Regions from separate parts of the Paenibacillus sp. 01T47 genome, predicted to be linked through region 1. Evidence: riboswitches for the same ligand, from Rfam matches in the RefSeq annotation. Region 1 holds a riboswitch; the other holds the start of a gene.
What was found. Region 1 has a riboswitch for ZMP and ZTP ahead of AC1DOV_RS08960 (IMP cyclohydrolase). Riboswitches for the same ligand answer to the same signal wherever they lie in the genome.
Positions count from the first base shown of each region.

Region 1 (5,115 bases):
GTTGAGGCTTTGTATGGGGATGCGGATAAACAGCGCCGTGCAGCAACATTGACACGTTTTCGCGAGGGTCGTTGCCAACTGCTGCTAGCTACGGATGTTGCGGCTAGAGGCCTTGATATTGAAGGTCTGCCGCTCGTCATTCAGCTTGATCCTGCATCGGATGCGGATCATTATGTGCATCGTGCAGGACGAACGGGCCGTATGGGACGTCCTGGTACAGTCGTCTCCATTGTTACGCCGCAGGAGCTGTTTATTATGGAGAAATTCCGCAAGCAGCTGGGCATCGAATTGACAGAACGGACAATGTTCAGAGGAAAGCTTCTTAGCGAGGAAGAGCTGCGAGAAGCAACAAAACCGTTTGCGGCTCGCCATGAAGCGAAGCTTGCAGATCGCTCAGAAGCGTTGCAAACGAAGCGAGCTGCAGAGAATAAAAGTGCAGCTGCTGCTCCGAAACAAACGAAGCTTGTAGAGACGAAAGCAGTAACTGCTCCGCCGAAACCAAAGCCAGCAGCGAAGCCTGCTCCTAAGAAAGTGGAGCGAAAGCGCGAAGGCAAAAACAAAGGTGCTCCTAAGTGGTTGAAAGCTAAACGCGAGGCCGATAAGGAACAATCATAAAAATTTATTTTGAAAGCCACCCTCTTAAATCGATCTGCCTCTCCCGAAACGTATGGGCGAAGGTAAAAAATGCGGCAAAACCCGCAATCGAAAAAGGAGTGTGGCTTTCTTGATGAAACAAACCATGTGGAAAAAGACAGCAATTTCTTCGCTTGCGCTGCTAATGCTTGCAGGCGGTGCGACGTCAGCTTTTGCAGATGGCGGTAAAGGCAAAGGGCATGATGGCGATCGTAATGATGATAAAGGCCGTCATGAGGACAAGGATGACAAGTATGACAAGGACGATAAACATAAAGTAACATGGCAATTTCAAGATGAGGACGATCTGAAGTGGGCTATGGAATACATTATGCGGTTAGCGTCGAAGGGCGTATTTACTGGCTACGAGGATGGTACATTTAAGCCTAATCAGAAAATCAACCGTATTGAAACGTTGACTGCTGCTGTCAGATTGATGGGTCTTCGCTCACAAGCGGAATCAGCAGATAAAATGAAAACGGACTTGCAATTTAATGATGGGGATAAAATCGCAAAAAAATACCCTTGGGCTGTTGGTTACGTTGCAGTAGCGCTGGAGAACGATCTATTCTCTGAGACTGAATCGGAAGTGAAACCGGAAGCAAACGCGACAAGACTATGGTCTACGATTCTTCTCGTAAAAGCGCTTAAACTGGAAGACGAAGCGAAGGCGCTCAATAATACGAAGCTTGACTTTAAGGATGCAAAAGAGATCCCTGCTGGATCTGTAGGTTATGTTGCTCTTGCTTTGAAGAAAGGTATTATTACCGGCTACAATGATAAGAATGGAAAAACTTTCCGTCCTAATCAACCAGTAACCCGTGCAGAGCTGGCAGCGCTTCTCGATCGCACAGATACGGAAATGCCTAATCATGATGCACAAGCCATTATAGGCAAGCTAAAAGCAGCTCCTGCTGATGGCAAGTTGACGGTTGTTAAAGGAGATAACACGGAGGTTTCACTAGCATTAGACTCGAATGTGTTTATTTTCCGAGATGATAAAAAATCGCCAGTGAGCTCACTCCGAGCAGGTGATGAGGTACTCGTTCGTACGTATCTCAATCGTATCGTATTTATTGAAGTAACGAAGTCGGCTCCTGTTAGTACAGCTTTCTCGGAGAACGGAATTATTAATACATTAACGTTCAACAATCAGGCGAAATTGACGACGGTTTCTCTCATTACTCGATATGAAAACTCACAGGCAGTTGTCACAACATTCAGCATTGATCCAAGTGTAGTCATCACAGGTGACTCCTCGCAGCTGAAGGCTGGTCAATATGTACAAGTAAAAGGCGACAATGGTACAGTTAAATCAATTGAAGTGAAATAAGGTTTATATAAGTGAAGGGCTGTCCTGAAAGTGGATTTTTCTACTTTTGGAACAGCCCTTTTTTCATTGCTCAACAATCAAAATTATAGCTTGCGAATCCAGCAGCGCTTAGTTTTCTGCATAATAAGCACGATACAATTCGTTAGAAAATATACGCGTTAACTTTCATAGTTAGTCTGTAATAGAGCTTGATTTCAATTGCGATATCGAACTATAATAAATGTAAATTTTAGGTAGGTGCAACTGGCGTAAACGTGGATGACCACGAGGGAGCACCTATTTCATATGTCGTGCGCCTGGGCAAAGTATTTGATCAATGATCAAATACTTTTTTTATTTTCAGATAAAATAAAAAGGTTGAGGTGAGTATGTTGCAGTCCTATGAAGATCAGTTATTTAATAATCCGTATCCTGGTAGAACGATAATCGTGGGGATGAGCCCGTCAGGAAAACACTATGTTCAAGTGTATTGGATAATGGGCAGAAGCGTGAACAGTCGCAACCGAATCTTTGAGCGTAATGAGCAGTTTGTAAAAAATAGAGCATATGATGCGGCAAAAATGGAAGACCCTTCATTGATTATTTATAATCCGATAAAGAGTATTAATGGGATGCACATCATTTCCAATGGAGATCAGACGGAAACCATCTATGAAGCGTATGGCAAAAAAGAAACGTTTGAAGATGCATTAAAAAGCAGAAAGTTTGAACCGGATGCTCCCCATTATACACCACGTATTTCCGGTATTATTGATACTGAATCAGCTGTGTACAGCTTGTCCATTTTGAAAACAAGGCAAAACGATCCGTCATTTTGCATCCGTCATTTCTTTCATTACGACTCTTTTACAAAAGGGATAGGTCATTGCATTCACACTTATAAAGGTGAAGAAAATGGTATTTTGAGATCTTTTGAAGGTGAACCGCTGGAGGTTCCTTTATTTGATTCAATGGATGAAACGGCTCAATTTTACTGGAGCAGCATAAACGCAGATCATAAAATTTCATTGCTTGTGAAGTTTATTCATACCGATGATCGTAAGGTGGAATTTAAAATAATAAATAAAAATCAGACGTTTTAGTGTCTCTATAATTAATTCCGACAAAAACGATGGGAAAAATTTAAATAATCGTTGACAGGGTCGTTTTTGAGGAATAATATAGGAATATATTCAAAGTGAGTTGAAAAACCATTTTGTAGGATGACAAAAGAAGATAATCTACTGGACCACCAGAGATTCAATAGGAGCGCAGTTCTGCGCCTTGTTGGGTCTCCTTTTTTTATCCAAAAAAACAAAAAAGCTCAAAGAGCGAAGCGAAAGGGATGTTTACAATCATGAAAAAACTAACACTAACATTAATTTCTGCAACAGTAGCCTTCTCAGCCCTAACCTATGTTGTCGTATCTGCCAAACAGGCGCAAGGTGCGCCTGCGGTGAAGGACAACGCTGCAATTGTTACCGAAGCAAAAGAAGAGAATCATTCCAAAATCATTACCGTTTCTGATACAGAGAAAAAATCAGAAGTAAACACAGCTGCAGCAGAAGGCGAAAAACAACAGCAAACAAAAACGGCGGACACGATAGAGGCAAATAAGCCTGAAGCAGAAAAAGTAGATGCGAAACAAGAAGATAAATCCAAAGTTACTCTTGCTGTAGATAAGAAGGAAGAGGCGCCTGCAGCTAAAGCGGCAGCAGCAAAGGAAGAGCCTGCGGCTAAAGCAAATACATCGGTTGAAAAAACAGCGACACAGCCGAAAGAAGCTGCCCAGCCTAAAGCAGCAACGACCGTAAAAGAAGAAAGCCAGCCTAAAGCTGCAGCCGTTGTGAAAGAAGAGCCAAAAGCAGCAGCACCTGCTGCGAAAGAAGAAACACAATCGAAACCAGCGGAGCCAGCTGCGAAAAAAGAAAAGAAACCATCAAAATCGGTCTCATTTGTGAAAAAAGATACGGTACAGCCGAAAGCACCATCATCCTCAGAGGCTCCTGCTTCATCCTCTTCATCATCATCATCGTCTTCCGAAGGTCAACACCCAGCACCATCGACGACGGAAGAAGAAATCTGCTAGAAACAAGAAATACGTATTCATGAGTTATGAAATGGGGGTGGTCATAAGAGGCAGATCAGCCTCTTATGACCGGCTCCCTGCACGAGATCTTGAAGCGACTAGTGGAGAATACATATTTCACACTTGGCACATCGACAAAATTTGATGAAAACGAGGAATGAACATGAAATTACAATTGAATACATCCAAAAGATGGTTAGCTCTTATATTGGCTGCGTTATTAATTTTGCCGGCTGCCAATATCGTTAATGCCAATCCAGCTTCGGAAACTCTAGTAAATAGCGGCGCCAGCCATTATAACTATTTTAATAATGTGTATGATCATTTGAATGATGAGAACCATATTCTTCAAACGGTAACGTATGAAGATATTATTAATCTCTTTGACAGCGAAGGCACGTATGTGGTGTTGTTTGGCGGAGCTTGGAGCGATAAAACACAAGCGAATATTGGCTTTATCAATCAGGTGGCGAAGCAATATGGCGTAAAAACCATCTATAACTTTGATACGAGGTTAGATGGCAAATCACTAGAGATTGCTGAAACGCAAACGAAAGAAATCAAAGTCGGCAACAACACTTTTGATTTTGCAGAAGCGTATGTCGAGCTGGTCAAAAAATATTTAACGAACCTCGATGAAGTACTTCCAGCAGGAGATATCGTTAGCTATACAAAAAAAGACAGCAAGGGCACAGTAATTTCAGAAGGCTCAGCGAAAAAAATTGAAGCACCATTCTTGTTTGTGTATAACAAAAAGAAAATTGTTTCCTCTTTGGCATCAACGAATGTATGGAACGATTATTTAACAAATGGTGTTTTGGACACGGGCAAAGTAGATGCTTACAAAGCAAAAGTGAGTCAAGTATTTGAAGGAATCACTTCATTTGATACGATTAACCGTTCGAATTCTATCAAAGCAGCTTTCAATAGAAACGGATCAATCATCAACAAAAAAGAAACGGTTATTTTTGACGAATCGGATGGAGAGCTCGTATTTGAACATGTAACCTATCACCAATTGACGAAGATTCTCGAGAGCGAAGGGAATTATACGATCTTGTTCGGCGGCTCATGGTGCCCG
Region 1 is NZ_JBFTPA010000003.1:348,550-353,664, forward strand. It holds gene AC1DOV_RS08950 (DEAD/DEAH box helicase) at 1-615, shown strand, start outside; gene AC1DOV_RS08955 (S-layer homology domain-containing protein) at 728-1,966, shown strand; ZMP/ZTP riboswitch at 2,196-2,275, shown strand; gene AC1DOV_RS08960 (IMP cyclohydrolase) at 2,335-3,048, shown strand; gene AC1DOV_RS08965 (hypothetical protein) at 3,303-4,034, shown strand; gene AC1DOV_RS08970 (S-layer homology domain-containing protein) at 4,198-5,115, shown strand, end outside.

Region 2 (5,115 bases), on a different contig from region 1:
GAATGGTACCCGAGAACAAATGGGCATCCTGCAGCACGATTCCTAGCTGTTTGCGCAAGCTGTTTTTGTCTATCGTGCAGATGTCTTCGTCATCAATCAGTATTTGACCGTCCTTGATCTCATAGAATCGCCCAATCAGATTAATGATCGTAGTCTTGCCCGCTCCAGTTGGACCCACTAGCGCAACGGTTTCTCCCGGCTTAGCAATAAAGGAGATGTTATTAAGCGCTGCGGTTCCGTCGTTATATTCAAACCGCACATCGCGAAACTCTACCTTGCCGCCAATCGATTCCAGCTCTTTCACGGACTCGGGTTCTTCATATTCTGATGGAATATCCATCATCTCAAACACCCGCTCCGCGCCTGCTACCCCCGACTGAATCATATTGTATTGATTGGCGACCTCATTCAAAGGGCCTGAGAATTGCTTCGAGTAACCGAGGAAGCTTATGATGACGCCCACTGTTGCATGGTCATGAATTGCCAGCCAGCCGCCGACTCCTGCAATGATTAAATAGCTGATATGACCAAACATGTTCATGAACGGGCCCATCGTACCCGAATAAATTTGAGCTTTAGTTCCTACCTTCTTCAGCTTGGCATTAGCGGCGCTGAATTGCTCGGCCATTCGCTCCTCTTGATGAAACAGAGCCACAACCTTCTGGCCGGATACCGTTTCCTCTATAAAACCGTTCAGTCCGCCAAGTACCTGCTGCTGCCCTTTGAACTGCCGCTGTGTAATCTTTGCTATTCGCTTCGTAACGAAAACGATGAGCGGGATGATGACGAGTGTAACGAGTGTGAGCCACACATTTAAGAAAAGCATCATCGCGAACGAACCCACAAGCATAATGACGCTTGATATAATTTGTATCAGGCTTTGGTTCAGCGTATTCGTTACATTATCAATATCATTGGTTGTGCGGCTCATGAGCTCACCGTGATTTTTACTCGCGAAAAATGGAATAGGCAGCTTTTGCAAATGATTGAATAGTTCCTTGCGAAGGCTCCACACAGTTCGCTGCGATACTTCAGCTAAGTAAATGGCCTGAAGCCAACTAACTAAGCTGCCAGCCGCATAGATGCCGAGCATAAGCAGGCAGATTTGGAGCAAACCGTTATATTGTTTCGCAATAATATAATCATCCAAAGCCTTGCCAAGAAAATAAGGACCTGCAAGCGTAAGTCCTGCTGCAGCTATCGTGAGTGCAATAACCGCTAGCAGTCTAGCCCGCCCATGAAGTAAATAAGTGCCGATTCTTCTTAATGTCGTTAGCGTATGATTCATCTATCAAGCTCCTTGCTGGGAAAAGGCCATTTTCTGGTATAGCTTGCTTTGTTCAAGAAGCTCCTGATGCGTGCCAATGGCTGTAATTCGACCATTCTCAAGCACGATAATCCGATTTGCCTGCTGTACGGATGCAATTCGCTGACCAATGATAAGACAAGTGCTGCTCTTCATAATCTCTTGCAACGATTTGCGTATGAGTAAATCCGTTCTCAAATCAACCGCGCTTGTACAATCATCAAGGATCACAATTTTGGGTTTCAGCAGCAACGTCCTAGCAATGGACAACCGCTGCTTTTGGCCGCCGGACAGATTGACCCCGCGCTGGCCAAGCAGCGTATCATAGCCATTCTCCAGCTTCATAATGAATGCATGAGCCTCAGCTGCCTTGGCTGCTGCCTCTATTTCATCCTGACTCGCATCCGGCTTGCCATAGCTGATATTGTCACGAATGGTTCCACTGAACAGATGCGCCTGCTGGAGCACCATTCCGATTTGGCCATGCAGCTCTGCAGAAGCGATCTCGTTAATCGGATAGGAATCAATGCGGATCATTCCCTCTGTCGCTTCATAAAACCTTGGAATGAGGCTGACCAGCGTTGATTTTCCTGAGCCGTTTATCCCTACGATCCCAATCGTCTCGCCCGGCTCTATATTCAGATCTATGTCGTGAAGTATGTTTTTCTCCGAGCCTTCATAGCCGAAGCTCACATGGTCAAAAGTTATTCTGCCAGCTTGAATTTTTTTGGACTGCTCGTTAGCTTTTCGTTCAGCTGTCCATTTATCTGCCGGAACCTCCAGTATCTCATTGATGCGATCAGCAGAAGCCTTGGCCCGAGAGATTGCAATCAATTGATTTCCTAGTCCTAGAGTAGAAAAGAGAAGCTGTGTAATATAAGTTAAAAAGGCGGCGAGACTTCCCACTGACAGCGCCCCGTGCTCAGAGAGCATTCCCCCATACCATAATGCAGCTACAATACTAAAATTAAGAATGATCGACACAAGCGGCGTATTAAGCGCAACGATCTTAGCTGCTTTTAGACTGGCATGCAGTAGATTTGAGTTTGTTTCATTAAAACGTTCTTCCTCGTAATCGGACCGAACAAATGCTTTCACAACGCGGATACCGGACAAATTTTCTTGCATAACGGTATTCACTTGATCAAGCCGATGCTGCATCATTGAAAACAAAGGGACGGTAATCCGAGTTGTAATGATGAGGAAGAGAGCTAATAAGGGTATCATTGCGAGCAAAATAATAGACAGGCGCGGGCTGATGACAAAAGCCATGATCAGACTGCCGATAATAATGAATGAACTGCGTGCAAATACGCGGAGCAGCAGCAATACTAAGTTCTGAATTTGTGTGACATCACCCGTCAGTCTCGTCACGATGGAGCCTGAACCAAAACGGTCAAGCGATCGAAGCGACAGCGACTGTATTTTTTGAAACAGCTCCTGCCTCAGATCAGCCCCAAAGTTTTGCGATGCTATCGTCGAGAACACCGTGCAGCCGACACCTGCGATTAGTCCGATCAATGCGGCGATCAGCATTTTGGGCGCGGTGCTCGCGATTGCTGTGAGATCACCTGCTATAATGCCCTCATTCACAATGCTCGCCATGAATCGCGGCTGCAGCAAATCCATGACCACCTCTAGCAGCATAAACAGCGGTGCCAGCACAGCGCTCAGCCAATATTTCCTCAAAAATCTAGTGAGCTTTAACAACTTACCACCTCAATCTCCCATCATTTTGCGCAAACTGCAATAAAGAGGGCAGCGCGACCCGCTCCCTCTTGATAAAGTAATTATAGCATCCATCCTCTCGTTTCTACACCTAAATAATCATAAAATAATGTTAATGACTCGCTTTTGAACTTTCCACCTGTTAAAATCAAAATACCATTTAAAAGCTGTGCGTAACTGGCGGAACATGGGCAACCATGAGGAAGCGCACAGATCATTAGCCGTACGCCTGGGCAAAGGTAAGGGGACATACCCCTTGCCTTTTTATGTTTTTTTAACATTTATTTATAAGGGGCTGAGGTAGAAGATGACCGAGAAACTGATTTTGGATGGAGCCATTGTGGCCGATGCGATTAAAGAGCAGCTGAAAGAAAGAGTTGAGATTCTTAGCAAGCGGGGAATCATTCCATGCTTAGCGACGATACTGGTGGGCGATGACCCTGCGTCTGAAACCTACGTTCGAATGAAGGGCAATGCATGCAAGCGGCTTGGCATTGATTCCAAACGTATTCATTTGAACAAAAACATTTCAACGGATGATTTAATTGACGTTATTTTGCAGCTTAATGAAGACCCGCTTATTCACGGCATCCTCTTGCAGCACCCTGTACCGCATCAAATTGATGAGCGTGCTGCCTTTGAAGCGATTAGTATCCATAAGGATGTTGATGGTGTAACCGCGTTAGGTTTTGCTCAAAATGCATTTGGTTATGCCCAGTATCCGTCATGTACCCCTGCTGCTATTATGGCTATTCTTGATTACTATGAAATCAAGGTCGAAGGCAAACATGCCGTCGTCGTTGGACGAAGCCCGATTCTAGGCAAACCCGTTTCTCAGATGCTGCTGAACCGCAATGCAACCGTAACAACCTGTCATTCCAAAACAGAAAATTTAGCGGAGCTATTGCGTCTTGCCGATATCGTCGTTGCTGCAGTCGGCAAACCAAGCTTTATTCAAGGCGAATGGATTCGCGATGGCGCTGTAGTACTTGATGCAGGGTACAACAAAGGGAATATTGGGGACGTTGACTACGAGGCATGCCTAGCAAAAGCAAGTGCGATCACCCCTGTGCCTGCAGGCGTAGGTCCTGTTACGATCGCCACGCTTCTGAAGCATACGGTTGACTCCGCTGAGCGATTTGCACTTCAATAAGAGATATAGGAAGAAAAACGAGGGGATCTTATTTGCCGCTTTGCAGCTAAGATCCCCTCGTTTGTTCTATGGGATGTCTACACATCCCGTTCTAATAAATACCTCGCTGTAAACTGATCGGTAATGAGTACATTCGTGTAGCCGCCGCGCAGCGCGCCATAAATGCCATCTACCTTCTTCGCTCCGCCTGCCACAAGTATCGACTGGTCCTTGCGTTTCAGTTCATCGAGACTGATTCCAATCGTGCGCTGGTTCATGAGTGTTGAACAAATATTGCCTGTAATATCGATATAGCGTGAGCATATATCGCCAGCTGCTTTCTCGCGAATAATTTCCAGATCTGAATCTGTGAAATAATTGGCTCTAATTAATACAGAATCATCCGTAGGTGCTCCTACGGTTACAACGGCAATATTAGAAAGCTTCCCTAGCTCCAAAATATTGCGGATATGGCGATCCGATTCAATCGTCCGCTTCACAACCTCATGGTCAACAAGCGCCGGCAGCGGAATAAAGTAAGGTATCGTATGGAAAGCCTTGCCGAATAAATGAACAATTTCATAAGCGTATGTATTGGTTTCCGAATGGCTAACCCCGCCGTTGAGCTGCACGACCTTTACGTCGCGAACCGGCTTATCCTTAAGCTGAGAAGCCATTTGAAAGAGCGTCGTTCCCCACGTTGTCGCAATGATATCGCCATCTTTTACCGTATCGTATAAATAGTTCGCTGCCGCTTCGCCAATATACTTTTTTACGATGCTGTCCTCATACTGAGGCACAGAAACGATAACCGCTTTTTTCAGCCCAAACTTCGCTTCCAATCGATTCGCCAGAACAAAATTGTTTTCGTTCGGGTGTACGATTTTTATTTGAACATACCCCTCATCCTTCGCCTGCTGTAAAAATCTTGATATCGTAGGGCGCGATA
Region 2 is NZ_JBFTPA010000017.1:122,294-127,408, reverse strand. It holds gene AC1DOV_RS26495 (ABC transporter ATP-binding protein) at 1-1,288, opposite strand, end outside; gene AC1DOV_RS26490 (ABC transporter ATP-binding protein) at 1,292-3,016, opposite strand; ZMP/ZTP riboswitch at 3,198-3,276, shown strand; gene AC1DOV_RS26485 (bifunctional 5,10-methylenetetrahydrofolate dehydrogenase/5,10-methenyltetrahydrofolate cyclohydrolase) at 3,342-4,187, shown strand; gene AC1DOV_RS26480 (sugar-binding transcriptional regulator) at 4,265-5,115, opposite strand, start outside.
Region 2: another riboswitch for ZMP and ZTP. It lies ahead of AC1DOV_RS26485 (bifunctional 5,10-methylenetetrahydrofolate dehydrogenase/5,10-methenyltetrahydrofolate cyclohydrolase); the one in region 1 lies ahead of AC1DOV_RS08960 (IMP cyclohydrolase).